4 regions of the Paenibacillus sp. 3LSP genome follow, and region 1 is predicted to be linked to each of the others. Evidence: predicted binding sites of a transcription regulator. Region 1 holds the regulator's gene; each other region holds the start of a gene.
The links. Region 1 encodes Rex, which represses fermentation and respiration genes when NADH is low (regulators of the CRP and FNR family bind a similar motif). Its sites were predicted from a motif close to TTGTGAAATATTTCACAA; they were not measured.
Positions count from the first base shown of each region.

Region 1 (7,606 bases):
GCAAAGCACGGGCGGAGAACGATCTGGTGGTGCTGAGCATCTTCGTGAACCCGATCCAGTTCGGGCCGAACGAGGATTTTGAACGCTACCCCCGCGATCCGGAGAAAGACCTGGCCTTAGCCGAGCGTGAAGGTGTGGATTTCGTCTTTTTGCCCACTGTAGAAGAAATGTATCCTGAGCCAACCCGTACTCACATTAAGGTCGACGGTTTGACTGACGTGCTGTGCGGTGCTTCCCGGCCGGGCCATTTCGACGGGGTCACTACCGTTGTAGGCAAGTTGTTTCATATCGTGCAGCCGGACCGTGCTTATTTCGGGCAAAAAGATGCCCAACAGGTGGCGGTCATTACGCGGATGGTAGAGGATTTGAACTTTGATATCGAAGTGATTCCTTGTCCAATCGTGCGGGAAGCTGATGGATTGGCACTTAGCTCCCGAAATGTATACTTGAGTCCGGAAGAACGGCAGGCAGCGCTTGTTTTATCCCGCAGTCTTGAGGGTGCAAGGGCTAAGGCAGAGGGGCAAACTCCTGTTACCGCAGGGGAGCTGCGGGAGGAAATCCGCGAGAAGATCAGCGCTGAACCGCTGGCGAATATCGATTATGTGGAAGTTTCGGATTTTCCGGAATTGTCGCCTTTGGCAGAGGATGAACGTGTTGATGCAGCCGGCCGCCAAAAAGGGGTGTTGATCGCCGTTGCCGTCAAATTTGGAACAACGCGGTTGATCGACAACGTAATTTTAACGAAAAGGGTGAACCCGTAATGTATAGAACGATGATGAAATCGAAAATTCACCGTGCCACCGTGACGGAAGCGAACCTGAACTACGTGGGCAGCATTACTATAGATGAGGATCTGATGGAGGCTGCCGATCTGTTGGAGAACGAGCAGGTTCAAATCGTCAACAACAATAACGGCGCCCGCCTGGAAACGTACGTGATTCCTGGACCTCGCGGCAGCGGCGTGATTTGCTTGAATGGTGCAGCAGCGCGACTGGTGCAACCTGGTGATAATGTCATCATTATTTCTTATGCTCTAATGTCACCGGAAGAAGTCCGCAGCCACAAGCCAACCGTCGTGTTCGTTGACGAAAACAACAAGCCGGTGGAAAAGGCGCATCAAGAACTCCACGCCATGATCCGCTAAATCGGTTGTTTAATAAGGCACCTTCGGCGTAACGAAGGAGCCATAGAAGGAGGGCTCGGCATTTTTGCCGGGCCCTTGGTGTGTTTAAATATGGTGTGTCCGCGTTACACTATACTGATGTCACCGAAATGTATATGATTTTTCGAGTACATTGGGCTGTGAGCAACAACAACCACCGCAATGTACTTGATTTTTCGCACATAATCTGACTGTAGTTCGCAATCCCTCGCCAATATACATGATTTTTCATATAGAATTAGGCGAAATGCCCGGGAAACGCCTAAATGTACATGAAATTTCGAGTACATTCCGCCCCAAGAGGGCAAAAACACCGCATTGTACATGAAATTTCGAGTACATTGGGGTGTAAGCCGCAACAACCGCTGAAATGTACTTGATTTTTCACATACAATTCCACATACAATTCCACATGACCCCCAGAGATCCATCCCTCAAAAAGTGTAATTCCTCCCTGCCGGAATGAAATCGTCCCGCGAAACAAAAAATGTACGTAAGGCTCGGACTGATTTCATTTTCGTTAGGGGGGATGCGAATGATGTTTCAGCATGTGTTTGCGGAAATGAATGAGATGTTGGACGAAATCACGAGGAAATACCCCTTGGCTGGCCAAGCCCAGAAGCAGGAACTTGCGAAAAAGTGGAACCTGCTTCAGCATATGAGTGACGGCATTATCGAGGAATGGTTGAGCTTTGAGGAGAAAATGGGATATTTACGCCATGCGTTCCGAAGTCTGGAGTCCAGAGAAATTCCCGATCTTCCTGAATTGGATGACCCCGCCTTTGTGAAAGGCCAAGGATATTACAAGCTGCTGATGTTTCCCCAGGCTTCTGCCCAATTCGAGCAGGTGGTGAAGCAATTTACGGACAGCATGTTAGCCCGGACCTATCTGGGGATGTGCCATCTGCACCTCAAGCAATATGACAAAGCCGCCAAGCATTTCTGGATCGTGCTGGAAAAGGCTGCAAATAAGCGCCTGCGTTCTATTATCTACAACGCGCTGGGGTGTATTGAGGCGCACAAGGGCGTATTTGACAAGGCAAAAGAGTACTTCAAGTTGGCTCACCACCATGATCCGTCCTTACCCGAGCCGTTGGCCAATTTGGAGGCCTGTGCGAACAGTACAGGGAAACTCCATTACGGTCCCGAGTTGACGTCGTTATTGTAGATTTATCGCTCATTGACTTGGAAATTCACGCACTTATTACGGCATGTTTTGGAAGCGATGCGAACCCCCGCTTACGGCGGCGCATCGCTTGTTTTATTTTGTGATTTTTATTACAGATATGGTTTGTATTAATTTTCAAATTGGCTATCTTCTGTTATGCTGTAAAGAGACTGGAATGAAGGGACATCTAATTGCAATGAAATATGCTGTGCTTGATTTTGAAACGACGGGTAACCAGTCCTCTGATGAAATCATTCAAGTGGGACTTGCCATTATAGAGCCGGATCGATCAATTTCTCAGGTGTATCGTTCCTTCGTTAAGCCGGGCGTACCGATTCCTCCGTTTATTACGGGGTTAACGGGCATTACCGAAGAGGATGTGAAGGATGCGCCAGAGCTGGACGAAGTGATGGTGGAGATGGTTCCACTACTTAACGACGTCGTGTTGGTTGGGCACAATGTAGCGTTTGATTTTAACTACATGCAGAGCGCCTTGGACAAGACGGGGTATTTGCCGTTTACAGGACGGATTCTGGATACGATGGATTTCCTGAAAATTCTGTTCCCTTCACTGACTTCCTACCAGCTAGGGATGGTGGCGGCGGAGTTTGAGGTGGAGCATGAGCGTCCGCACCAGGCGGACAGTGACGCATTGGCGACAGCGCTGATTTTCCTCAAATGCTTGGAGGAATGTGACCGATTGCCGCTATTGACTTTACAGCGTTTGGCAGATCTGTTTGCCGGTGAGGACAGCGATCTCGGGTGGTTTTTTGATGCCATGGTGCAGGAAAAAGAGCGGGAAGCTTTGCCAAGCGAAGACGGCTATGTCTACTACCGCCAATTCGCCTTGCAGGTGGAAGATTGGCTCGACATCGAAGCGCCAAGGGACAGCACGGAACGTAATCCGCTGGAGAACGTGACCTTCGAGCAGTTTATGGAGCAGGTCCGAGAACGGCTGCGGGAACGATTGCCGCAGTACGAGGAACGGGAAGCTCAGAACATGATGCTACACGAGGTCATGCGAGCTTTTGAGGAAGATAAGCACCTGCTCGTTGAGGCTGGAACTGGGACGGGCAAATCCTTGGGATATCTGCTGCCGGCCATTTACCACAGCGTCAAGAATGAAGAGAAGGTCATGGTGAGCACGCACACGATCAACCTGCAGGAACAGCTTAGAGAGCGCGATGTGCCGTTGTTGACGGAGGTCGTGCCTTTTCCGTTTCGTGCAGCCGTTTTTAAAGGTAGGCAGCATTATTTGTGCTTGCGCAAATTTGAACATAAAATAAATAGAAAAGACTTCTCTACACCTAAAGAAGAGGTGATGACGGCCGCGCAAATGGTCGTATGGCTGACCCAAACAGAAAGCGGCGATGACGAAGAGCTGAATCTCGGCAATCGCGGCGGTGATTTTTGGGAGACAGTGGCCAGTGAGTCGGAATCCTGCTTGGGCCGCTCCTGTCCTTGGTTCCGCAAATGCTTCTATCATCGCGCAAAACACGAAGCCGGTGTCGCGGACGTGGTGATTACGAACCACTCCAAGCTATTTACAGACATCCAGGCGGGGCATCAGCTGCTGCCGGGCTACGAGCGATTAGTAATCGATGAAGCGCATCATTTAGAGGATGTGGCCGGCAAGCATTTGGGGATTCATATGAAGTATTTTACGGTTGTGCATACGCTGACCCGGCTGTATAAAGACAGCAAGACGGGGCAATTGGCCAACCTCCGCAGCACGCTCGAAGCGTCAGCCGCAGAGAAATCCTCGGATTGGTGTTCGGTCATCGACGGAATCTTCCCTACGCTGGTGGATGTGAAGGAGAGCTGGGACAAGCTCAGCGAGTTGCTGTTCAGCTTAATGCCTGACCGCAGTGACGCCGCCCCTGGTGATCCTGGACAGTTCGTGTACCGGTTGCTGCCGAATCGCAAGCCCAAGGATTGGGAGACGTTGACCGCGCTAGAGAATCAAATTTATGTAGGTCTCGGCGACGTGCTTCGGAAAGGGGAGCGCCTTCTGTCCGAAATCCGAGAAGAGCAGGACGATTATGCAGCGGAGAGCTTGATCACCGATATTAGCGGGTTGTTTAAAGATTTAGCCGGAGAACGGGAAGCGCTTCGCTTCTTCATGAAGCTAGAGAGCGAGGATACCGTCTATTGGATGGAAGCGAACGGGAACTTCCGCAGCCGGTCGCTGCAAATGTATGCGGTGCCGATTGACGTCAGCGCTCAGTTGAAGCAATTTTTCTTCGATCGGAAGAAGAGCGTCGTCATGACGTCTGCGACTTTATCTGTAGATAAATCGTTCCAATATATGATTGAGCAGCTTGGCTTGACGGAGGCAGCGGAAGAGGATCGGCTGATCACCGCGATGCTGCCATCGCCGTTTAATTACCGTGATCAGGCGTTGCTGGTGATTCCGCGCGATTTTCCAAGTGTGAAAGGCAGCGTGGGGGATGATCATTTCATTAACACGCTGGTTCAATCGCTGGCGGATGCCGCGGTGGCGACACAGGGGCGCATGCTAGTGCTGTTTACATCGTACAAGATGCTCAGGCAGGTGTATGACCCGCTGAAAGAACGGCTTGCAGCGGAAGGCATCACGGTGATCGGGCAAGGGATGGACAGCGGCAGCCGCACCAAGCTGACCCGGCGCTTCCAAGGGAACAGCGCATCGGTGCTGCTCGGGACAAGCAGCTTCTGGGAAGGGGTGGATATCCCTGGCGAGGCGCTGACCAGTTTAGCAATTGTACGCTTGCCGTTCCAGCCGCCAAACCATCCGCTGGTGGAAGCGAAGAGCGAACGTCTGCAGCGGGAGAAGAAGAATCCATTCATGAAGCTGTCTGTCCCGCAGGCGGTCATTCGCTTTAAGCAAGGGTTCGGACGACTTGTCCGTTCGTCGCAGGATCGCGGCATCGTGATCGTTTATGATACCCGGATCCTGGAATCATATTATGGAAAATATTTCTTATACTCATTGCCAGGACCGAAGATGGAGCATATGCCATTAACTCAAATGGTGCCGCGTATCTCGGAATGGTTAAATCCCGAAGCCTAAGCCGCTTCATAGATCGTAATGGAGAATAGGGGGAACAATGCATGAAGTCAGATAAAATTTCGGACGCTGTCGTCCGCAGACTGCCGGTTTACCTGCGTTTTTTAAATGAACTCAGCCGCCGTGAGGTGCCAACGGTGTCCTCCCAGGAGCTTGGACAGAAGCTGGATCTTAATCCGGCGCAAATCCGTAAGGATTTAGCTTATTTCGGCGATTTTGGCCGGAAGGGGATCGGCTACGATGTCGCTTATTTGATTGAGAAAATTCAACAAATTTTAAATCTGGACCAACAGATTAACGTCGCGCTGGTGGGCGCCGGGAATCTGGGCCAAGCCCTTTCGAATTATAATGCGTATTTGAAGGATAATATGAAGATTGTTGCGGTGTTCGACGCTTCGCCGGCGAAAATCGGTAAGCAGATCAACAACATTACGATTCAGCCGATCGAAGAGCTGGCGGAAACTGTTCGGGCGAAAAATATCCGCATTGGCATCATCACCGTACCGGATACAGAAGCCCAACGGGTGGCGGACGAGCTGGTGGCCGCCGGAATCGGTGCGATTCTGAACTTCGCGCCAACGATTCTGAAGGTTCCGCCGGAAGTTCGGATTCATGCGGCTGATTTCACCACAGATTTGCTGAGCTTGGCTTACTACTTGGAAAACGGAAAGGAAACAAGCAACGTATGAGTCGGAAATGGTTAATTAAGAACGGGACGTTTGCCGTTTTAGATGCGGATCGTCCTGTGGTTCACGGATATATGCTCGTTGAGGGCGATACGATCAGCTATATCGGGGAAGAGCGCCCGGAAGGCGTGGAAGGCGCCGAGACTTTGGACGGCAAAGGGTTGTTATTCTTGCCGGGCCTGATCAATACCCATGGCCATGCGGCGATGTCGCTGCTGCGCGGTTACGGAGATGACATGGTGCTGCAAACCTGGCTGCAGGAGAAAATGTGGCCAATGGAAGCCAAATTTACGGCAGCGGATGTGTATGCCGGTACGGCATTGTCCGTGTTGGAAATGCTCAAGGGCGGCACGACGACGTTCCTGGATATGTACGATCATATGGACGAAGTGGCCAAAGTCGTGGAGGAATCAGGCATTCGCGCCGTGCTGATGCGCGGGGCCATCGGTTTGTGCTCCCCGGAAGAGCAAGATCAGAAGCTCAAGGAAGCGATCGCGTTTGCGCAGAACTGGCACGGCAAGGCAGAAGGACGCATCACCACGATGATGTCACCGCATGCACCGTACACCTGCCCGCCGGCTTTCATCGAGAAATTTGTGCAAGCTGCCCATGATCTCGATTTGCCAATGCATACGCATATGTCGGAGACGCGCGCCGAGGTAGAGCAGAACGTGAACGATTACGGCGTCCGTCCGGTAGAGCATTTGTTGAAGCTGGGGATGTTCTCCCGCCCAACCCTGCTTGCCCATGCGGTGCATTTGACCGACGAGGAAATCGATATCTTGGCAGCCCACGGAGTTACAATTTCGCATAACCCGGGCAGTAACTTGAAGCTGGCCAGCGGTGTCGCCCGCGTACCTGAACTCTTGAAGAAAGGCGTAGTGGTATCGCTGGGGACCGACGGTCCGGCGAGCAACAATAACCTGGATATGCTGGAGGAGATTCGTTTGGCTGCGCTGATCCATAAAGGCGTATCCGGCGATCCAACGGCGGTTCCGGCACTGGAAGCCTTGAAGATGGGAACGGAATACGGTGCAAAATCAGTCTTCTTGCAAAATACAGGCAAGCTGGCTGCAGGCATGAAGGCAGATATTATCGCCTTGAACACGGAGCAAGCCCATTTCCTGCCGAGAACAGATTATATCTCCCATACCGTTTACTCCGCTGGGGCCAAGGACGTGGAGCATGTCTGGGTGAACGGCAAGCAGGTTGTCAAACACGGGGCTTGCTTGACGCTGGATGAGGAACGTATCCGCTACGAGGCGCAGGCGGCGTTTGAGGGACTGCTGGCACGATAATGAGCGGCGCGCGGTTTCCAGAAGGAGGCTGCTTGCATAGGAAGGGAAAGGAAGAGAAGCTTGAGGAAGCGAACGAAATGGATCCTGCTGTCCCTTGTGATCCTGTTGATCGTGCTCCTGGGTCTCCACCGGTTTTATCTATACATTCATGAGGATACGTGGGAAGCCGAAAGAGCCGCCATTCAGCAGGCAAAGCAAGAGACAGATCTCGTCCGGGGCGACAAAGTTTGGAAGTCGGTATGG
Region 1 covers NZ_JAWDJI010000099.1:487-8,092, reverse strand. The annotation lists gene panC (pantoate--beta-alanine ligase) at 1-761, shown strand, start outside; gene panD (aspartate 1-decarboxylase) at 761-1,144, shown strand; gene RW092_RS08165 (tetratricopeptide repeat protein) at 1,698-2,330, shown strand; gene dinG (ATP-dependent DNA helicase DinG) at 2,527-5,382, shown strand; gene RW092_RS08155 (redox-sensing transcriptional repressor Rex) at 5,424-6,068, shown strand; gene RW092_RS08150 (amidohydrolase) at 6,065-7,363, shown strand; gene RW092_RS08145 (cell wall elongation regulator TseB-like domain-containing protein) at 7,424-7,606, shown strand, end outside.

Region 2 (7,606 bases), on a different contig from region 1:
GCGCCAGCGTGCCCAAGCCCGCAGCTTGCGGTCCTTCCGCGCAACGGCAGCCTCGTCTTGCTCATACGATTGAAGGAACTCCGCCGAACGTCCGCTGATCACCCAATCCCCGATCCCCATGACGGCATCGGTCAGCTTCTGGTACAGCCCGTTCCGTTCTTGCTTAACCTCCTCGTTCGTCCGCTTCGTCAACCGCAACGAAAGGTACGGCAGCACGACGACGAGCACAAGGATATACGCGGCTAACAGCAACGCAAATGTCACGTCGAACACGCCCATGGCCACGATCACGGCTGCATAGAGAATCAACGCCACGACGCTTGGAAAGACGGTACGGATATACACATTCTGCAGCTGCTCAATATCATCGGCAAGCGCGCCAAGAATGTCGCCCGTCCGGTACCGGGATCGAATGAACAACGCCTGCGGTTCCAACACGCGATAGAGCCGCACGCGCATTTTCGCCAATATCCGCAACACCGTGTCATGCCCAACCAACCGTTCGACATAATGGATGACCGCTCGCCCGATCCCAAACGTGCGAACACCTACAATCGGTACATACACCAGCAAGATGTTGTAAGGCTGTAACGCGGATTTTGAGATCAAGAACCCGGAAGTGAACATCAACATCCCGGCGGAAACCAGCGTTAACACGCCCAGAATCAGATATAACGTAAACCGCCCGCTATATAACCGAAAGTAAGGCCGAACCCAGGACTCCTGCTTCATTTGATCTCCTCCCGCTGCGCCGCCGCCAATCGATAATATGCTCCGCGCTTAGCCATCAACTCGGCATGCGTCCCTGCCTCGACGACGCGGCCTTGCTCCATAACCATGATCCGATCCATTTCGCGCATCCAATGCAGCCGATGGGTCGCCAAAATTACCAGCTTCCCTTCAAACAGAGGCAGCATCGTGTGCTTCAGCTCATATTCCGTCTCGATGTCCAAATGCGCCGTGGGTTCATCAAGCAAAATGACTGGCCGCTTGCTAAGCAAAGCCCGGGCTAACGCCACACGCTGCTCCTGACCGCCGCTCAGAGGCCGGCCGCCGCCGCCAATCTGCTCGTTCAATCCACCCGGCAAGCTGAGCACGAGCCCATCCAGACCAGCAGCTGCCGCCGCGCGTTCCACCTCTTCTCGCGTCGCTTCCGGCGCATTAAAGCGGATATTCTCTTCCAACGTCCCACTGAAAATATACGGCTTCTGCGGGATATAGGTGATTTGCTCCCGCCAGCCCTGGGCCGTCAAATCCCCCAACTCCGTCCCGTTCAGCACAACCCGTCCCGAAGTGGGCCGCAGAAACCCGCCAAGCACATCGATCAACGTCGATTTGCCAGCCCCGCTTTCGCCGATGATGCCGATTTTGCCCATACCGCCCAACGTCAGGTTCACCTCGGCTAAGGAAGGCTTCGCTTCCTCCTCGTGAACGACTCCAATCCCGCGCAGGCTCAGCGTGCTTTCCGGCCCCCACGTCCAGTTCATTCCTGCAGGAACCGGTGCCGCCTTCGCTGCCTCCTCATCCGCGGCAGCAATGATCTCGTTCATGGCTTCGCCTGCGGCCTTCCCGTCTTGGGTAGCATGGAAGTCTGCACCTACCATCCGAACGGGCAGGAAATACTCCGGCGCCAGAATTAGTACGGTTAAGGCCGGCAGCAATACCATCTCCCCATTCACCAATCGAAGGCCCAGGCTGACCGCCACCGAAGCGACGGATAACATCGTAAAGAAGTCCAAGGCAAACGAAGACAGAAAGGCAACCCGCAACGTCTTCATCGTCGCCGACCGGTACGCATCGCTAACCCGGTCGATGGATGTGATGTGCGATTTGCTGCGCCCCAAGAACTTCAGCGTCTCCAGCCCGCGCAGCGAGTCCACGAAATGATTCGACAGCGTCCGGTACGACTTCAGCTGCCGTTCCGTCTGTTTGCGCGCTGCAAGTCCGATCAGGATCATAAAGGCAATCAGAATCGGCATCGTGATCGTCAGGATGATCCCGGAAGCCAGATCGAGCTTAAACACATAAGCCAAGATCAAAATGGGGGTGATACCCGTCGCCAGCGTGCGCGGCAAGAACAATTCCAAGTAATTGCGATACTTGGTCACCCCTTCAAGCACCAACGTTACCAAGTTCCCGGTCCCTTCGGTCCCGGCATAACGCGGTCCAAGCTGAAACAACTTCTCCAGCACCCGCTCCCGCAAGCTTCGTCCCGTCTCTTCGGCAAAAGCATACGCTATTTTCTGCCCCATCATTCCACAGCCCTGACGGACGATAAAAGCAAGCAGGAACAAGCCGGCCCCGCCGGCTTGTTCCTGCAGCTTGGCCCCGGCAAACAGGGCGGAGACAACCTCCGCCAACCATTTGGCCTGCCAGATGATTGCAAAGCTCTGAACGAGGGTCAGCAAGGCCATGATCATCATGACCTGCTTGATCCCCGCAATTTTCATTAATCCGCGTCCCATTAATATTCCAAATGCTCCTTCTCGTGTACGCGTTTATGGAATACGAAATAGCTCCATATTTGATAGCCTAACACGAATGGCAATAAGCTGCATGCGACGATCGTCATGACTTTCAGCGAGTAGTGGCCGGAAGAAGCGGTATCGATCGTTAAGGAGAACGCATCGCTAATCGAGCTGACCATCACCCGTGGGAATAGCCCCACAAATACCGCAGCAATCGACAAAGCGATCATCGCACCGGTCATGCCAAACGCCCAGCCGTCTTTTTGCTTACGAATAAACCAGCCTGCCAGGACAAAAGCAACGACGCCCAGTACAGCCACCAGGCTGATCAGCAAGCCGCGCACTTCAAATACGTCGGTTTCGAAGTACGTCAGCACGCCAAAGATCACGAACAGGGCGGCCAGCGGAATAAGCAGCTTGTGAGCCAGCTTACGGGCACGTTCTTGCAAGCTGCCGGTCGTCCGCAAGGAGGCAAACAGCAGCCCGTGAACGAGGCACAGCATCACAACCGTGATCCCGCCGATCAACGTGTACAGGTTCACCATATCAAACAGTCCGGCCTTCATTTCCATGTCTTCGCCAATCGGCAAGCCCTTCAGCAGGCCGGAGAACACAACGCCCAGCAGGAACGGAGGCAACAGGCTGCCGAGGAAGATCGCCCAGTCCCAGGTGCCTTTCCATTTGCCGCTGTCCACCTTGCCGCGAAACTCAAAGGCAACGCCCCGCGCAATCAACGCGAGCAGCAAAACGACAAGCGGTGTATAGTAGCCGCTGAACAACGTGGCGTACCAGTTCGGAAAAGCGGCAAACATCGCGCCCCCGGCGGTCAACAGCCAAACTTCGTTCGCATCCCAGAACGGGCCAATCGAGTTGATCAGAACCCGGCGTTCCATATCATTCTTGGCCAAAAACTGAGTGCTCATTCCCACGCCGAAGTCGAAACCTTCCAAGAAGAAGAACCCCACAAACAACACCGCGACAAGGACAAACCAAAGCTCATTAAGAGACATGATATCCCTCCTTACCAAATGGATCCCCGACCTGATCACGGCTGGCGGCAGCAATCTCATTTGGTCCTTTCTTGATTACTTTGACGAACAAGTACGCCATCACCGCGCCAAGTGCCCCATAAATGAGGGTGAAGGCAATCAAGGAGAACAGAATTTGTCCGCCTGTGACGCTTGGCGATACGCTGTCCGCTGTCTGCATCAAGCCAAATACCGTCCATGGCTGACGCCCGATCTCCGTCATAATCCAACCTGAAGTATTGGCGATAAACGGCAGGGAAATCGACCACAGCATCATTTTATAGAACCAGTTGTTGTTTGGCTGCTCTAGTTTTTTGCGCCATGCCAAATACGTACCGTACAACCCGAGCACGATCATCAAGCAGCCGGCGAGAATCATAATCCGGAAGCTCCAGAACGTCGTCCGTACCGGAGGGATGTAGTCGCCAGGACCGTAGGTTTGTTCATATTCGGCCTGCAATTCGTGCATGCCTTTCACCTCGCCGGAGAACTTACTGTAAGACAGGAAGCTCAGCAGGTAAGGAATTTTAATCTCAAAATTGTTCTTCTGATCATTTGAATCAATATGAGCATACAGCGTCCAAGGAGCAGGGTCGCCCGACTTGCCCCATAGCCCTTCGGAAGCCGCCATTTTCATCGGCTGCGTCTTCACCAGGTACTGCGCTTGTTGGTGACCAAACATCGCCGTAGCGAACGAAGCGATCAAGGCTACGATAATGCCGATCGTGAACGATTTTTTGAAGAACGCCACATCTTGACGTTTCATCAGCTTATATGCGCTGACCCCAGCGATCAAGAAAGCGCCTGTGGCAAAAGCACCCAACACCGTGTGCGGGAATTCCACCCACAATTGCCCGTTGCCGATCAGAGCGAAGAAGTCGTTCATTTCTGCGCGGCCGTTGTTGATCTCGAAACCAACCGGACGTTGCATAAACGAGTTCGCGGCCAAAATCCAGAACGCCGAGACGGTCGTCCCTAAAGCAACCAGCCAAATACACAACAGGTGCACTTTTTTGGACAAACGATCCCAACCGAAGATCCACAGCCCAATAAATGTTGATTCCATAAAGAAGGCAAACAGCGCCTCCACCGCCAGCGGCGCACCAAATACGTCGCCAACAAAGCGAGAGTAATCCGACCAGTTCATCCCGAACTGGAATTCTTGGAGAATCCCCGTCACGACCCCTACCGCAAAGTTGATAAGGAACAGTTTCCCCCAAAACTTGGCCATCCGTTTGTATTCTTCTTTGCCCTTCACAACGTACATCGTTTCCATGATGGCGATCAGCACCACCAGGCCGATGGACAAAGGTACGAAGAAGAAATGGAAAATCGTTGTCACCGCAAACTGAAGGCGAGCAAGCACAATCGGATCCAGCATTTCTTTTCCCCTACTTTCAAATAATTATTATCTAATGTGAATTCTATCACTGATCCATGAAAACGAACGGGGAAAAAGTAATAATTTTGTGACAGAAATCACATGAGATATGTCACAATTCCGAATATTGACCTGAAACCCGCATCAGATCAACATTTTTTGAGGGTCGTCCAATTTATGAAATTACTGTGAATGGCCTTTCTTCACGCCATCAAGGAGGTGCCTCAGCGTTAACACTGGGTGCCGCCAAAGCATCCGCGGACCGGCAAAAGCCATCACCCGGCGAATCCGCTCCCGCTGGATCGGCGCATAACAATGCACCGGGCACGTCAGGCATGTGGTCTTCCCTTCACCGAACCGGCAGCGGTCCAGCCGCTGCTCGGCATAGTGGTGAAGTTCAGCGCACTCGTCGCATAACCACACGGAGGCGGGATGATGAACCGCAGCACGCCTAGGAGTTCGTTCCCTGTCCCCATGTTCCTTACGGCAATATAGCGCGATCATCCGAGTCACGGTGATCTTTTCCCGGCGAATTCGCGGCCCGTCGTTCTTAAGCATGGCCATCTTATCTTGTCACCTTCTGCGTTCCCCGCGTCTGGAAGGCCAGTCTCCATCCCAGCCACGTTACCGCGATCATGAGCAGTCCGTAGGCCACAACCCCAAACGGAAGCGTCGTTGCCAGCCAATGCAGCACGCCAAATGCGCCGAGCAGCAGCATCAATCCCATGACAACAAAGCTTTGGTTCTGCTGCCCCGCCGCTTCGAAGGGTTCGGAGAAGGGCAGTCCCTTGCGAATGAATAGGAAACAAAGAATCGCGAAAGCAAACATTGCCAATCCCACCACGATCAAGTCCGGAATAATGGACGCTCCGAACAGCACGGCAAATATCACCGCCTCAATCACATATAACGGCAACATGAGCCGAACCAAGCTCGCCAGCAAAGCTCCTTTGTAAATGGACGCTTCGCCGGAGATCGGAGCAGTCCGGTAGATCCAGGCCGCTTTATATCGGCTGGAATAACGCAGCATCATGATGAGTGATGGCAGCATAATCCCGCTAAAGTAAATAAACAAATAAGACCGGGAACCGGAGATCCCCTCCAAGCCCTGATCAAGTCCATTCGAGAATAGGAAGATGAAAGGAAACACGATCGAGAAGCCCAAAGAAGGGTACACCTTCAGCTTAAACTCGCGCTCCGTTCCCAACATTGACCAGGTAAAGCGAAAGTAAGCGCTCTCCTGCGGCGAGGAGCAAAGCCAATCGGAGATTCGGCGCAGCATCTTCCCCGACCGCTGCCCGCTCTTCGCGCTGGGTTCCGCCAGCTTCTGCAGGTTCCGTTCCAAAGCCGGCATTAGCTTCAGATACAGCAGGAAGGCGGCCAGCGGAACAACTACGGACAGAGCTGCCAGCCCGGCATACGTCATCCCTTCGCCCGGATGAAGCAGCGATTGAAATGCAGCGCCAACCCATACCGGCGGCACCAAGTACTGCCACCACGCCGGCTTGAAGACGATGTCCATCTCCGTGAAGTCGAACAGCCGGACCAACACCTGATAACCTACCGCAATTGTGATCGTCATCCCGATTTGCACGTAATTGATCATATCCTTCAGCTTCTCGCCGTCAAAAAACCGCAACACGACCAAATACAACAGCGCGGTCAGCACCACGATCAACAAGTCCATCAGGATGAGCTGCAGCAGCATCAGGGCACAGAACCCGATCCCCTGCCGAATTAATCCAACCGCCAGCGGAATCACCGCGATGGCTCCGGTCAAAAAGAACAGGTAAATAAAGATATGCACCGTCTTCGCCATCGTGAGCGTACGGCGGTTAATCGGCTTCGTCGCCAAAATGCTTCGATCCCGAATATCTAGCAGCACCGAGGAGAAATCGGAGATCATCGAGGTCATCACCATAAACATCATAATGCCAAACAAGATGCTCATCTGAAACAGCAGATTATCCCCCATCAGCACGAACATCGAGCTCAGTCCGCCAAACAGGACATACATCCACAGAGAGCGGAGAAACTGGTTGCTGTCCTCTGGTTCCTGCTTTCGCCTCTTATTTGAGTTTTTGGCCAGCGTAGGCATCCTTCTCGCATCCATCGCCAGCTTCACCTGAACGATTCGGCGCATCACCGGATATTCCACGCCTATCTTCTCGAATAATCCGCGAAACCGGTCCAACACCTGCAAACTCTTCATCTCTTTCATCGCTACACCCCTTGCACGATCGAGACAAGCCGGCTGGCAATATCCTGATGCTCGTTAAACCCGGTCAGCTGGTTGAAGATCTGTTCCAGCGATCCTTCATGGTTCTGAGCCTTTAGCTCATCAAAGCTGCCGTCGGCCACAATGCGGCCGCCGTCCAACAGAACGATTCGGCTGCTGATCTTCTCAACCACGTCCATAATATGAGAAGAGTAAAAAATCGCCTTGCCTTGCGCCGCCAAGAGAGCAAGCATTTCTTTCACGACCATGACACTGTTGGCGTCCAGTCCGCTCAGCGGCTCGTCCAGGAACAGCACGTCCGGATTATGCAGCAGGCTGGAAACCAGCAGCACCTTCTGCTTCATGCCCTTCGAGAAAGTTGAAATTCGGGAGTTAAAGGCGTCCCCAAGACCAAATTCCGTCATCATTCGCCGAGCTTTCATCTCGGCGTCATCGGCGGATAAGCCGTACAGTTCACCAATGAAGGTCAAGTATTCAGAAGCGGTCAACG
Region 2 covers NZ_JAWDJI010000212.1:240-7,845, forward strand. The annotation lists partial or broken gene RW092_RS18470 (amino acid ABC transporter ATP-binding/permease protein) at 1-732, opposite strand, end outside; gene cydD (thiol reductant ABC exporter subunit CydD) at 729-2,465, opposite strand; gene cydB (cytochrome d ubiquinol oxidase subunit II) at 2,465-3,481, opposite strand; gene RW092_RS18485 (cytochrome ubiquinol oxidase subunit I) at 3,468-4,877, opposite strand; gene RW092_RS18490 (nitrous oxide-stimulated promoter family protein) at 5,061-5,441, opposite strand; gene RW092_RS18495 (hypothetical protein) at 5,443-7,098, opposite strand; gene RW092_RS18500 (ABC transporter ATP-binding protein) at 7,101-7,606, opposite strand, start outside.
Region 2: a site for Rex is predicted at 4,964-4,981, ahead of RW092_RS18485 (cytochrome ubiquinol oxidase subunit I). Genes of this name have one in related genera too.

Region 3 (7,606 bases), on a different contig from region 1:
CGCCAATTTGGACCCCAGCCATATGTGGTGGCAAGGAATTGATCCGGTGCAGGCGATCTCGATCCTTGGCCGGGCTGGGGCGATTCACCATTTCCACGCTAAGGATACGACGATTGATCCGGTGAACGTGAACCGTTACGGACTTACGGATATGCAGCCTTATACGATGATGCAGGACCGGGCTTGGCAGTTCCGTACGGTGGGTTATGGTCATGATTTGAAAACTTGGGCGGACATTATCAGTGCCCTTCGCTTGTATGGCTACGATTATGTTGTCAGCATCGAGCATGAAGACGGCCTGATGTCGATCGACGAAGGGTTCACGAAGGCGGTACGCAATCTCCAGCAGGTGTTGGTGGAAGATTCTGCCGGCGAAATGTGGTGGGTATAAGTTACAACCAGCGTAATATACTATACTAGCGGCCGCCGCCTAGGCGGTCGTTTTTTTTTAAATGACCGGGCATCCCCCTTACTTTCCTCCAATAAATATGCTATTATGAAATATACTAACAAATTGTAAGCTTTCAGCCCTTAGGTCGGCGATGATAACGAGGTGAATTTTATGGATGAGCATTCCCAGGCAATGTGTCCGCGATTTGAATCGGCATTTTCGTTTTTAGGCAAACGTTGGAACGGTCTGATCATCAAAACGCTGATGGACGGTCCCAAGCGATTTAAGGATATTTCGAATCAGATTCCTTCCATGAGCGATAAAATGTTATCCGAGCGGATGAAGGATCTGGAATGTGAAGGAATCCTGGTTCGCCATGTCTATCCTGAGACGCCGGTCCGGATTGAATATGAGCTAACGGAGAAAGGCCGGGCGCTTCGTCCCGTTATGGAACAAGTGCAGTCCTGGGCGGAAGAGTGGATTAAATAAACAACGAACATGCCGTTACCGGCGAGCGGGCGGCATGGAATATCATAGAAAGTAGGTGTACGTGTGGCTGATGTAATTGTTATTGGAGCAGGACCTGCAGGAGCAAGTGCAGCACTTTTCTTGGCGAAGGCAGGTAAAGAAACGCTCGTTCTGGACAGCAACTCCAGCATGACCAAACGGGCATGGATCGAGAATCATTACGGTGCGAAGGACATTTCCGGACCCGATTTGCTGAAGGTCGGCCGGGAGCAGGCGGAGAAATTCGGCGCGAAGTTCATTGAAGAGAAAGTGTCTGACATCGATACGAACGGTGGTTCAACGGTTACGGTGAAGACCGAATCCGGTCGCAGTTATGAAGCGTCCCATATCATATTGGCCACCGGCGCGTTAACCGACCTTGCAAGCGCTATCGGTTTGGAGCTGAAGGAAGGCCGCGAACCTCGAATCAAAACGGTGATTGCTACGGATGGCCAAGGCCGTACGAGCATTCCACGCATTTGGGCAGCAGGAACGGTTGCCGGGGTAAGCGTGCATACGATCATCACCGCGGGCGACGGTGCGAAGGTCGCGATTGAGTTGATTAGCGAAATGAATGGCGAACGCTACGTTGATCACGACGTACTTAAGTAAGACATCTGAACATACAACAGGCCTCCGATGACGGGGGCCTTTTTATTTTGCCAATATCCATCAGGGAGCCTGAAATTTGAGAACCTGCACTTTGTCCGGTATGCTTAAGAAGAAGGAATACGATCTGGCCGAAGTTGGGAAAATGATGAGGAGAAAGGCAGGGCGGCTATGTTTAACAGATGGCGATGGTTCGTTGGATGTATGGCAGGACTGACTATAATCATAATCGCGTCGGCGTGCGCCCGCGGCCAGATTATGGATCAACCGACACCAGCGGAGACGCAGACAACAGAAGTAGAACACCCCCACGATATCACATTAATGATTGATGGTGGCACCTTTATCCCAGATGTGACGCGTAACCTGCATTTTGATTATATCGACGGGTTAACGGTACGTCATGCCTTGGCAAGCAGCGGGATTGTCAAATTTACAGAGGACCAGTCCGCCATTCAATCGGTGGGGGAGGTGTCGCTGGATTCGGCGTTGGAATGGGGGACCCGGCTAAATGATAAGGAACTGGCCTCTACCAACTGGGATCAGGAGCTGCAAATGGGTGACAAGCTGCTGGTTTACGTCAAGACGGTGGACAGCTATGAAGCGATCTCACCGCTGGCGTCCTTGCTGTTGATTATCGACGGGGGCGGTCAGAAGAAATATTTTGTCCATAAATACAGTGATAATACCACCGTTCGAGATCTCCTGAAGCACAGTGGAATGGTTCAGTTTAATCCCAACCATAAATCAATTATCTCCGTCGGCGGCTATACCCCTAAGCAGGACGAGCAATGGATCCTGAAAGTGAATGGGAAGAAGCTGCTGGATAATGGCCTGGATATGAGATTAAAGCCGCAAGACTACGTGGAGATTAGCTTGGGGACGCAATAGAAGTACGATGTAACTTAGAGATCCGTAATCCTGGTAATCATCCGGGAGAGCGGATCTATTAATAGAATATTGAAAAAGTTATGACAAAACTATGTTAAAATTTTCACAATTAATGTGAACGGAATCACAAAGTCCTCCTTATTTGAAAAGTATACTGGGAGCATGGGATAACTTCAAATTTTAACTATCGCCAAGTCGCATGAGACCAGGTGTTTATTGGAGGAGGCATTTTAAAGATATGGGAATGGAACGAGAGAAACTAGTTGTTATCGGTAACGGAATGGCCGGAATCAGCACGGTAGAGCAAATCCTGAAGTTGACTACGAAATTTGACATTACGGTATTCGGAAGCGAGCCGCATCCGAACTACAATCGGATTATGCTGTCATATGTGCTGGAAGGCAGCAAAACGCTGGACGATATCGTGCTGAACGATTTGAACTGGTACAAAGAGAACGGGATCACCCTGCATCTCGGAACTGCAGTGGAGCGGATTGATGCCGAAGCCAAAGAGGTCGTCGCCGAAAATGGGGTGCGCGTCCCGTACGATAAAGTGCTGATCGCAACGGGCTCCAATTCGCTGATCTTGCCGATTCCAGGCAGCGATAAGGAAGGGGTCGTTGGCTTCCGTGACATCGCGGACTGCAAGCAAATGTTGGAGGCGGCGAAGACCTACAAGAAGGCGGCCGTCATTGGCGGTGGACTGTTGGGATTGGAAGCGGCCAAAGGTCTTGTGCAACTGGGGATGGACGTGACGGTTGTGCATTTGATGGAAGATCTGATGGAACGCCAGTTAGACCATCAGGCAGCGAGCATGTTGAAAGCAGAGTTGGAGCGGCAAGGGATCAAATTTAAGATGGGCGCACAAACGACGGAGCTGTTTGGCGACCATCGGGTTCGCGGCCTGCGCTTTGCCGACGGGACGGAGCTGGAGGCAGAATTCGTTGTTATGGCTGTGGGGATCCGACCTAATGTTGCGGTTGCTAAAGCCAGCGGCATCGAAGTGAACCGTGGGATCGTCGTGAACGACTATCTGCAAACCTCGCTTGAAGGCGTGTATTCAGTGGGGGAATGTACGGAGCACCGCGGGGTTTGTTACGGTCTGGTTGCGCCTTTGTTCGAGCAGGGGATGGTGTTGGCGAAGCATATCAGCGGCGTGGATACCGCGCCTTATGAGGGTTCGGTCGTATCGACCAAGCTCAAAATTTCCGGCGTGGATGTATTCTCCACCGGTGAATTTATCGATGGACCGGAGCATACGGTGATCGTCAGCAAGGACGAGTGGAAACGCACCTATCAGAAAATTTTGCTGAAGGACGGCAAGCTGGTTGGGGCAGTGCTGTTCGGGGATATCACAGATTCGGCTGAGCTGCAGAAGCTGATTAAGCAAGGCGCGGAGATGACCGATGAGTTGTACGAATCGCTGATGGGCGGGGGTTGCTGCGGCGGCACCAAGAAGAAGGCATCGGTCGAAACGATGAGCGATGAGGAAATCGTCTGCGGCTGTAACGGGGTGACGAAAGGCACGATCGTAGACTGCATCGTAAATCAAGGGATGACGACGGTCGACGAGATTAAAGCGAGCACCGGAGCGACTCGATCTTGCGGCGGCTGTAAACCGGTCGTCGAGCAGATCCTGCAATATGTGCTTGGTGATGGCTTTACCCAATCGGCGAAACAGGGGATTTGCAGCTGCACTACGCTTAGCCGGGACGAGATCGTTGCCGAGATTAAAGCGAAAGGGCTGCAGACAACCAAAGAAGTGATGAATGTGCTCGGATGGACGCAGCCGGAAGGCTGCTCGAAGTGTCGGCCGGCGATTAACTACTATCTGGGCATGATCTACCCGGATACCCATGAAGATGAAAAAGCTTCGCGTTTCGTCAACGAACGGATGAATGCCAACATCCAGAAGGACGGCACGTATACCGTGGTGCCGCGGATGTACGGCGGCGTCACGACGCCGGAAGATCTGAAGAAAATCGCCGATGTTTCGTTGAAATACAATGTCAAGGTGGTCAAGGTCACGGGCGGACAACGGCTGGATTTGATCGGCGTGAAGAAAGAGGACCTGCCGAAGGTGTGGGCGGAGCTGGATATGCCGTCAGGTTATGCTTATGCCAAATCGTTGCGCACAGTAAAGACCTGCGTTGGTTCGCAGTTCTGCCGTTTTGGCACCCAGGATTCAATGGGTATGGGCGCGCTGCTGGAGCGCAAATTCGAGCGGCTGGACTTCCCGGCGAAATTTAAGATGGCGGTTAACGGCTGCCCGCGTAACTGCGCCGAGTCGTGCACCAAAGATATCGGGATCGTTGGCAATGACGGCGGTTGGGAGGTCTTCATTGGCGGTAACGGCGGGATCAAGCCGCGCTTGGCGGACTCGCTGTGCAAGGTGAAAACCGATGAAGAATTGATTGAAGTGTGCGGCGCGCTGATGCAGTACTACCGTGAAACCGGCAACTACCTGGAGAGAACGTCGGAATGGGTGGAACGGATGGGCCTTGAACATATCCGCTCGGTTATCGTTGACGATGTGAAGAACCGCAAAGCGCTGATGGAACGGATTGAATTTGCTTTGAAGCAAGTATCCGATCCATGGAAAAAAGTGCTGAACGACAACGAACAGCTTGGCAAATTGTATCACTCGTTAGAAGTGAGCAGCCAGCTGTAATACAGCGTCCTGGAGAAAGGGGTCATGGTGCATGAGTATGGAGAGTAAGGGCGAAACGTTTTATCCTGTTGGTGCCTTGGAGGATTTTCTGCCGCAAATCGGGCGTGTCGTGGAAGTGGCCGGCCTGCAAATTGCCGTGTTCCGAACATCGGATGGCCGGATTTTTGCGGCGCTGAACCAAAATCCGCATCCAAAGGGCGGACCGCTGGCCGAGGGGATCGTATCGGGTCATTATCTGTATGATCCGTTGTATGATTGGAAAATCGACCTGACCACCGGGCTCGTTCAAGCACCGGATACCGGGCAGGTCACGATGTTCCCGGTCAAGGTGGAGGACGAACAGGTCTACATTGCCGCTGCTGCTTTGCAGCAAGCGTAGTGCGGCTATTGACAGCGCGGTGATCGGAAGGTCGCCGCGCTATTTTTGAAGCATGAGGCAAGTTTGATTTGGGGGCGGTGCGGTATTCGTCGGCATGGCATATTGGTTCATTTCGACCGTGCGCAAGAAAGCATAGGGCGCATAACCACACAAGTATCCCCCAACCTCATTGGGTAGCGAAGAGGATTGGGGGATTTTTTTGCGCGATGGGAGGAAAGTAAAAAAACCGCCCTCCAATCATGGGACGGTTCAATACACCGGAACTAACGCCGTATATAGGGCGAGTACTAGGCGGTTAAATACGGCAGATTTCGTTCGGGCACAGCTCGCAGTGGCAAATATCTTGCAGCATGACCAGGTCTTTGATTACGATCATCCCGTTCTCATAGTCCAGCGCTTCTTTTTTGCGCAGGTCGCTTAGCATCCGGTTGACACTTTCGCGCGTTGCCCCGATCATGTTGGACAAGTCAGTATGGGTGATCTTCTTATTGATCAGAATTGCATCTCCGTGCGGTTCACCGTACGTATTGCTCAAGCGAATCAAGGTCGAGCACAAAGCGCCCGGTTTGCCGTACATCATCAAATCGCGGAATTTGGTTTGCGTCAAACGGTGATGGATGCCCATCCATTTCATGAAATCGATGGCGAAATCGCAATGCTGGCAAATCATGATTTCCAGGTCCTTCTGCTCAATAATACCGATTTCACAGTCTTCGATAACTTCGGCGGTAAAACTATGCTTCGAGCTGAAGAACGGATCGGCTTGCCCAACCATATCGCCGACACCATACATGTAGAGGATCAACTCTTTGCCCTCATCTGTCGATTTCGTCAACTTCACGCGGCCGCGCTTGATGTAGAACAGTTTATCGGAATAGTCTCCTTCCCAGAACAAATGTGTCCCCTCGGGATAAGATTTGTCTTTCATCGTAACGAGAAGGCGATTGAAGTTTTGCTCTGAAAAACAGCTCGTATTGCCGCGGGGCAGGGTGGCATTCACAATTTCACTCATCATCGATTTCCCCTTTGTGCTCCAAATTTTTCTGAAAATTTTAAATTAATTATAACTGGTTTTTTTTAATTTTTGGGGGCTATAAAGCCCGAAAAAGTGAACATTGTGAGAAATTTCACTATGTCGAATCGGATATTCACGCTAAAAACGGTGCAAATTAATAAACTGGCGCTCGCAGCATTCGATAAGTATTTCAAAGAGACACTATGTACACAATGTAAAGTATATATGAAAAATTTATCGTGGCAAGCGAAAAACTTTCAACTTTTTTAAAGTATGTGAAAAAATTCACTATACAAAACAAAAAGCCTGTGCTATGATCAAGACATAAAGAGAAGCACACAAGCTTCATAGGGATTCGCTCATAAGTGAATTTTTTCACAAATTAAATTTTAGTCCACCATGTGCAAGCAAATCCCTAATCCAAAAATTTAGGAGGGTGAGAGAGATGGCTGTTAAAAACGAAGTGGCTGTGAAAGCTCAGCCAACCGCACAAGAGTATATTCAAACGTTGATCGACAAAGCGAAGAAAGCTTCCGAAGCTTTCATGAGCATGGATCAGGAGCAGATCGACAAGATTGTGCAAGCGATGGCTTTGGCTGGACTCGACAAGCATATGTATCTGGCGAAAATGGCGATCGAGGAAACGGGACGCGGCGTTTACGAAGATAAAATCATCAAGAACATGTTTGCAACGGAGTATATTTGGAACAGCATTAAGTACCAAAAAACAGTTGGCGTCATCGAAGACAATCCTTACGAAAGCTTCCAAAAAATCGCCGAGCCGCTCGGGATCATTATGGGGATTACTCCAGTTACGAACCCGACATCGACTACGATTTACAAAGCGCTGATCGCCGTGAAGACACGCAATCCGATCATCTTCGGCTTCCATCCATCCGCGCAAAAATGTAGTGCAGAAGCCGCTAAAATATTGCTTGAAGCGGCCGTTAAACACGGCGCACCTGCGGACTGCATCCAATGGATCGAAGATCCTTCCATGGATCGCACGAACGCGCTGATGAATCACCCGGACGTAGCTTGCATTCTGGCTACCGGCGGTTCCGCGATGGTTAAAGCGGCTTATAGCTGCGGTAAACCGGCCCTCGGCGTAGGCCCTGGTAACGTTCCTTGCTTCATTGAGAA
Region 3 covers NZ_JAWDJI010000209.1:34,676-42,281, forward strand. The annotation lists gene RW092_RS18015 (sugar phosphate isomerase/epimerase family protein) at 1-391, shown strand, start outside; gene RW092_RS18020 (winged helix-turn-helix transcriptional regulator) at 563-880, shown strand; gene RW092_RS18025 (FAD-dependent oxidoreductase) at 944-1,510, shown strand; gene RW092_RS18030 (hypothetical protein) at 1,766-2,398, shown strand; gene nirB (nitrite reductase large subunit NirB) at 2,637-5,069, shown strand; gene nirD (nitrite reductase small subunit NirD) at 5,101-5,448, shown strand; gene RW092_RS18045 (Crp/Fnr family transcriptional regulator) at 5,744-6,460, opposite strand; gene adhE (bifunctional acetaldehyde-CoA/alcohol dehydrogenase) at 6,909-7,606, shown strand, end outside.
Region 3: a site for Rex is predicted at 2,490-2,507, ahead of nirB (nitrite reductase large subunit NirB). Genes of this name have one in related genera too.

Region 4 (7,606 bases), on a different contig from region 1:
ACGGCTGTCATCATCTCCTGCAGGTTCATTTGGAAGCTGCCGTCCCCGGTGATGCAGACAATCGGCGGAGCGGACGGACCTTCCAACGCGATGGCGGCACCGATGGCGGCGGGGAAGCCAAAGCCCATGGTTCCAAGTCCACCGGAGGTCAGGAAAGAACGGGGCCGGGAGAACTGGTAGTGATGGGCGGTCCAGATTTGATGCTGACCTACATCGGTTGCCACCACAGCATGGCCTTGGGTATGCTTGTCGATCAGCCGAATGACCTCCTGCGGATTCAGCGATCCTGGAGCCACCGACTCGTTATAATGCGGCACCTTTCGCTGCCATCCGGCCGTCTCCTCAGCCCAGCGGGTCGACTTGGGCGGGATCGCGCACGCATTTAACTTCCGCAGCAGGTCCCCGATATCTCCGCACAGCCCCAGATCAACAAGAATGTTCTTGTCCAGCTCAGCATCATCAATGTCCACATGGATCTTCCAGGCATGGGGAGCGAACGACTTAGCCTTGCCGGAAAGTCGGTCGTTGAGCCGCGTTCCTAGACATATCAGCAGATCGGCGTGATGCACCGCCCGGTTGGCGGCATACGTGCCATGCATCCCGAGCATCCCGAGATAGAGCGGATGGCGGGCAGGGAAGGCCCCGATGCCCATCAGCGTAGTCGCAACCGGAATTTGCGCGGTTTCTACAAGCTGGAACAGCGGCTCGGCCGCACCGGATGCCACGGCGCCGCCCCCGACAACGAGCACCGGGCGCTCGGAGCTTTCGATCTTGCTCGCAATCAGCCGTACGGCCTCCTCATCGATCTGGGTTGAAGGCACGTAACCGCGGATGTGGATTTCGGCAGCCGGACTCAAGTTGGTTTGAGCGGTCATGATGTTCTTGGGCAGATCGATCAGGACCGGCCCCGGTCGTCCCGTAACAGCGAGATGAAAAGCCTCTTTGATGATTCTAGGCAACTCGCGGATATCCATCACGGAATAATTATGCTTGGTCACGTCCATCGTCATGCCAAAAATATTGACCTCCTGGAAGCTGTCCCGACCGATCAGATCAGTCGACACCTGACCGGTCAGCACGACTATCGGGACCGAGTCCATGTAGGCGTTGGCGATCCCTGTGACCGCATTGGTTGCCCCTGGTCCGGAGGTGACGAGCGCAACCCCCGCCTTCCCCGTCACGCGGGCGTAGCCGTCCGCCGCGTGTACGGCTGCCTGCTCATGCCGGGTCAGAATATGCCGGATCTCTCGGCAATCGTACAGCGCATCGTAAATAGGAATCACTGCCCCGCCCGGGTATCCGAAGATCGTATCGACCTGTTCCGCAAGCAGGCAATCGATTAACAGCTCCGCTCCGCTTCGGGCGGAGGTTAACTTGGATTCTTGGATGTTTCTCATTAGGTCAGACCTCCCGGTGGAATTTTGACTATTTTATCGCGGGAGATTCGCTTGTGGAGTGATCCCAGTCATAATTCGTGGGACGCCTTGGCTGGAGAAAGCAGGGAGGCAGCGCCCAAACGTAAAGATCTGCTCGGCCGCTCGCCGAAAGGTGTAAATGACGGAGACGGGTTCGTCTTCATTAGTCACATTGGCGAGGTGTATCCAAGCGGGTTTCTGCCAGTTAGCTGCGGGAATGTCCGGAACGCTTCATTGGTGGATATTTATCGGAACTCACCGATCCTTCGGGAGCTGAGGGACAAATCCTTGCTGAAGGGAAAATGCGGCGTCTGCGAATTTAAGGAGCTGTGCGGAGGTTCAAGAGCGAGGGCTTATGCGGTTACCGGCGATTATTTGGAGAGCGATCCGTATTGCGCATATATTCCACGAGGATTTTCACAACAACAAAAATAATAAGGAGGCCGAGCGGCCTCCTTTTCTTGTTCTGCAAAAACTTAAGCTTGCATCGGTTCAAATGTCACCTTCCAATGATCTTCTGCCAGCTGCTCGCATTCATGACGGTAGCCCTTACCTTCAAGCACCTTCAGAAGCGGGACCGGCTTCATTGTGGCGTGCAGAACCAAGCTGTCGCCTTCCTGCAGCTTCCCAACGGTGTCCATGATGACGCTGAACGGCTCCTCGCCGCGGCGAAGAATCGGCCGAACGTCGAGTTCAACGATTTGGTTGGCCATTATAGATTCACCTCCAGGTCCGTCCGTTCTGCGGCAAACGCTTGGCAGAGCCGAGCTGCGCCGCTAAGTCCCTTCATGCCGCCGTACAGCGTATAGAAAAACGAATCCGGCGCATCCAGCGAGAAGGACAAATACTGCTTGGGATCGATCCCCAGCATTTTTTCGAACAAAGCGGAGGTGTCGTAGGCATAGAAACAGAAATAGGTATATTGAAACTCCGGCATTTTTTCGGCGATGGTGAGGATCTCACTGGCATAGCGTTCCAGATTGCTTTCGGCTTCCTCGATCATCCTTAGCGCATCCTCAAGCTCGACGGCGATCTGAATCGTTTTCTCATCGACAACCGTAATTGTTGCCATAGGGCATTCCCCCCGTTTAGTTTTTGCCGATTTTCACCTGGAACATCTCCGGTCCTTGCTCAATGTACTCCCAAGTAAAGCCGCCGGGATGCATGGCCTCGAACTGAAAACGGAGCGGTACCGGGTCATGGTCATTAATCAGCAGCATCGCTTCCCCCGGCTCCAGAGAATTAAAGGTTGCGAAAATGGTCTTATGCTTGAGCTGGGGCGGATATTCGGTGGCGTTGACAGTAGCTTTGAATTGACTCATGGGAAGTCCTCCTAAATGTTTAAATTTTACGATTCGCCCCCATTATAGCAACGGACCGAGGCGGGATTGTGATATCAGTCACAAGATGAGAACCCGCCAAAAATTTCTCGGCGGATTTGTCCGGAAGCTGCCATGAATCAAGTGATTTCTGTCACTTAGGTGCTGATGCCCAGCGATTATAATGTGCGTAATTTGAAGTTGACGGCTCACGATGAGAAGGAGGAACTGATAACATGCGCGTCCGTGATTACATCCCGAATCAACATGGTGCCTGGGCTATGCTGATCGTTCCGTTTCTGTTTGGCATGCTCGCCTCTACCCCCGGGGCGATCCACAGTTTGTTGTTTGTGTGCTGGCTGCTTATTTATCTGTTTATGTTTCCTTTGCTGCAATGGATTCGGATGGGAACAGCCAAGACCAAGGTCAAAGCCGACCGATACCGCAAGCCTTTGCTGTTCTATGGTGCGCTGTTGGTCCCTGCGGCGCTCGCATTAATCCTGCTTCGGCCCGAGGTGCTGAAATTGGCTCTGCTGTTCGTGCCGCTGTTTGTGGTGAATGCCATCTATGCCAAGCAAAAGCGTGAACGTGCATTATTGAACGATATTGCGGCAATTGTGCAGTTCAGCTTAATGGTGTTTATCTCGTATCAGCTTGGAGGAGGTACCGATCTTAGGCTCGCCACGGAACTGTTCCTAATCAGCACGTTGTATTTTGTAGGCACTGCTTTTTACGTGAAAACCATCATTCGCGAACGGAATAATAAGCGATTCTATGTTTACTCCGTAGTCTACCATGTTCTGCTGTTGGCCTTGGCCGTATGGCAGCTCCAACCGGCGCTGTGGATTGCCGCATTGATCCTGCTGGCCAGAGCGGCCTGGTTCCCGCGAACGGGGATTACCGCCAAGCAGTCCGGCATGCTGGAAATTGTCTATTCTGTTATCGTTCTTGCCGCCTTCTGGATGACCTACGCCTGAATGTGTATAATGAATACAGAATAGTACAGATTCGGGCAGGGGGGTATAACAGTTGGAGGGACCGGAAGAAAGCGTAACAAAGCACGAACAGCTGCTCCAACATATCGAAGGACTTAAGATTGGAACGAAAATCTCCGTGCGCAAGCTGGCCAAAGCGCTGGGGGTAAGTGAAGGCACCGCCTACCGGGCGGTGAAAGAAGCGGAAAATCTCGGGATCGTGATCACGAAGGAACGGATCGGCACCGTTCGCGTGGAGAAGAAGCCGCGCAACATCTCGGATCAGCTGACCTTTGGCGATGTGGTGGAAATCGTCGAAGGCCATGTGCTGGGCGGCGGAGAAGGACTCAACAAAACGCTGAACAAATATGTCATTGGCGCGATGAAAATCGATGCCATGGCCAGATACATCGACGCTGGCAGCCTGCTGATCATCGGGAACCGCGACAATGCCCATTCGCTTGCCTTGGAACAAGGCGCCGGGGTATTGATCACCGGTGGCTTCGGAACGAGTCGTGAAGTGAAGACGCTGGCGGACAAGCTGGCCTTACCGATCATCTCCTCGCGCCACGACACGTTTACCGTCGCATCGATGATTAACCGGGCGTTGTTCGACCGTTTGATCAAGAAGAAAATTATGCTGGTCGAAGACATCGTCAGCCGCAAGCCGCGGGTGAGTATGCTGAAGGCGACCAGCAGCATTTCTGATTTTGACCAGTTGTCATTGGAGACGGGACATCAGCATTTTCCGGTGGTGGACGAGTGGAACCGAGTTATCGGGATCGTCAGCCGCAAGAACGTCGAAGAGCTAAGCGGCGATCAGCCGATTGAGAAATGCATGACCCGCCATCCGATCACCGTTGGCCTGCAGACCTCGCTCGCTTCCGCCGCGCAAATCATGGTCTGGGAAGGGATCGACTTCTTGCCTGTCGTGGATCGCAACCGGAAGCTGGTCTCGTCGGTGACGCGCCGCGAGGTGCTGCAAGCGATGCGGGACGTACGAAATCAGCCGCAGCTGGGCGAAACGTTTGAGCACTTAATGTGGAACGGGTTTGCCGAGGAACGGGACGAAGAGGGGAAATTGTTCTTCCGCGGAATGATTACACCACAGATGGCCACCGATTTGGGGACGATCTCGCATGGGGTCTTGACTTCGCTGATGACGCAAGCCGGACTTCGTGCGGCCAAAGACGCCAGTGGCGGCGACTTTGTGGTCGATAACCTGACGACCTATTTCGTTCGCCCGGTACAAATTGAAAACCCGGTGGTCATCACCCCTGTGTTATTGGAGATGAGCCGCCGGGCTTGCAAACTGGAGATTATATTAACCTATCAGGATTCGCTGGTCTCGAAGGCGGTCATGACGCTGCAGTCCATTGACCATGCCTGAGCAGGAGAAGCGAAGGATCCTGCAGTACAAAGAGGGATAGCCTGACGGCTTGGGCCGCAAGGTTATCCCTCTTTGCGTCGGGCATATAAGCCATGGTTACGGATGCCGGCGAAAATGTTAAACGCCCCCAGCACCATAAACACAGCGCCGATGACAACCCGCAGCGTCGAACCGCTAAACAGGAACATTTGAATGAGGGCCAGGACGATCAACATCAAACCCATGCAGATGTTCATTTTGGCAGCCGCCATTCCCCGCGTCTTCGGATCAAGCGAACGCCGGGACTTAAAGCTGAAGAAGACCGAGCCTACACAGCTGATGATCAAAATCACGTAAAGAATGGTTTGGATCGTTTGGATCATAAGAGGTCCGTACTCCTTTAATCAATAGAGTGGATACGTGCTTGGACAGCAACACACGTCGATTCCTGCAAAACTTGCTGTCTCAAGTGAAATCTCTCTTATTTTAGCATGATTTACTAGAGACGAATATAGGGCCGCATGTCCACCCAAACCTGAAGTACCCCGTCACTCACCAGCATCGTCTTGATTTGAATGGTGTATTCCTTGTCACGAACAACATAGATTTTCCGGTTCAACAGCGTGCGGGCCATTTTGGCATCCGAGTCGATGTCAAAAATATTCCGCCCCCGCAACACCTCCAGCTCGTTATGAAGCTGCTCGGTGACCTCCTTTACTGCCAGCGAATCGAGCGGCGGATCACGTTCCTCCACACGCACCTTGATCTCTTTGATGACCGTGGAACGGTTGTTGTATTTTTTGAGCGTCCGAATATCCTCTTCGGCTTGATGCAGCTGGATCGTCAGGTCTTTGTTCTGGATCCACAGCAAATTGTAGCTGGTCTGATAAATGACGTTATATACGATACTGCCGGTAACCATGCCAAGAATAAACACGGCGGTGAGTTGCATAAACCTGCGAAAGCCCGTAAGCTTCGGTTGTTTCGCGTCGTCCTTCATTCATCCCCGTCCTCCCCCGCACATCCAGCGCACCAATTCCGAACCCATATGCGCCCCAAGAAAGGCGAACAACAGGTACAAGATCTGCTTGATGGCCGGAGACAGGTTCCCGTCAAAAAAATTGCTTTCAATGACCCGCATCGGGTCGATGGTTCCGCCAACTGCGGCCGCCAGCGCCCATATTTTAATGCGGTCGGCAATGTCCAGCATCGTCTGCGTCGGAGGCTGCAGGGATACGACTGCGCCAATGCCGCCAACCATGGCGCCTCCCACCACAATTCCGAAGGCGATAAAGAAATCCATGACCGCTTTGGTCAAAAACGTGCTCATGCGCGCTTGCCCCTTTCCGAGGTTTGTCCGGTCTTTCTACCATTCTATGGGCGGGCAATGCCTATGTATGATAAAATATTAGAGATAAATCGATGGAAAGGAAGGGATCGCATGGACAGCTTTGTTCATTTGCACGTACATAGCGAATACAGCTTGCTGGACGGAGCAGCCCGGCTTGAGGATCTCGTCGCCAAGGCGGCGGCATCCGGCATGAAGGCGCTGGCGCTGACGGATCATGGGGTCATGTACGGCGCGGTTCCTTTTTATAAATTGTGTAAAAAACACGGCATCAAGCCGATTATCGGCTGTGAGGTCTATTTTACGGCAGGCTCGCGCAAGGAACGGGGGAGCCGGCAGGATCAGCCGATCCATCACTTGATTTTGCTGGCTAAGAATGAAACCGGCTACCGCAATCTGATGAAGCTGTGCTCGATCGGTCATCTCGAAGGCTTCCACTATAAGCCGCGAATCGACTGGGATGCGCTGCAGCGGCATCGCGAGGGCCTGGTCTGCCTCAGCGCTTGCTTGGGCGGGGAAGTTCCGTTCCATCTGCTGCGCGGTCATTATGAGGAAGCGAAGAAAGCGGCGCTGCGTTATCAGGCGGCGTTTGGCGAGGATTTCTACCTGGAGCTTCAGGATCACGGCATCCCGGAGCAGAAGAAGGTGAATCCGCTTCTAGTCCAACTGGCGGGAGAAATCGGTGCCGAGCTGGTTGTCACCAATGACGCCCATTATCTAAGCAAAGAAGACGCCGAGGTTCAGGACGTACTCATTTGTGTAGGTACAGGGAAAACGGTGGATGACGAGGACCGGCTCAAAATGCACACCAATCAGCTCTATCTGAAAACCGCGGAGGAAATGGCTCAGTTGTTCCCTCACTTGCCGGAGGCGTATGCCAATACCGCGAAAATTGCCGATTGCTGTGAGCTGGAGTTGGAGTTCGACCGACATATTTTGCCGGCATATCGACCGATTCCGGAAGGGCATACCGCAGGCAGTTACTTGGCAGAGCTATGTCAACAAGGATTGGTGGACCGCTATGGCGAGCTGGATGTTTGGCGTAACCCGGCGGAGCGGGAGAAGCTGGAGCAACGGTTGCGGTACGAGCTGGAGATCATCGCCAGCATGGGGTTCTCGGATTATTTTCTGATCGTGTGGGACTTCATCGCCTTCGCTCACCGGAACGGGATCGCCACTGG
Region 4 covers NZ_JAWDJI010000103.1:1,697-9,302, reverse strand. The annotation lists gene ilvB (biosynthetic-type acetolactate synthase large subunit) at 1-1,397, opposite strand, end outside; partial or broken gene RW092_RS08435 (SPASM domain-containing protein) at 1,515-1,850, shown strand; gene RW092_RS08430 (DUF2249 domain-containing protein) at 1,892-2,128, opposite strand; gene RW092_RS08425 (hypothetical protein) at 2,128-2,487, opposite strand; gene RW092_RS08420 (DUF2249 domain-containing protein) at 2,504-2,737, opposite strand; gene RW092_RS08415 (YwiC-like family protein) at 2,971-3,711, shown strand; gene RW092_RS08410 (DRTGG domain-containing protein) at 3,764-5,098, shown strand; gene RW092_RS08405 (YtpI family protein) at 5,161-5,460, opposite strand; gene RW092_RS08400 (sporulation membrane protein YtrI) at 5,577-6,077, opposite strand; gene RW092_RS08395 (YtrH family sporulation protein) at 6,078-6,407, opposite strand; gene RW092_RS08390 (DNA polymerase III subunit alpha) at 6,519-7,606, shown strand, end outside.
Region 4: a site for Rex is predicted at 2,804-2,821, ahead of RW092_RS08420 (DUF2249 domain-containing protein). Genes of this name have one in related genera too.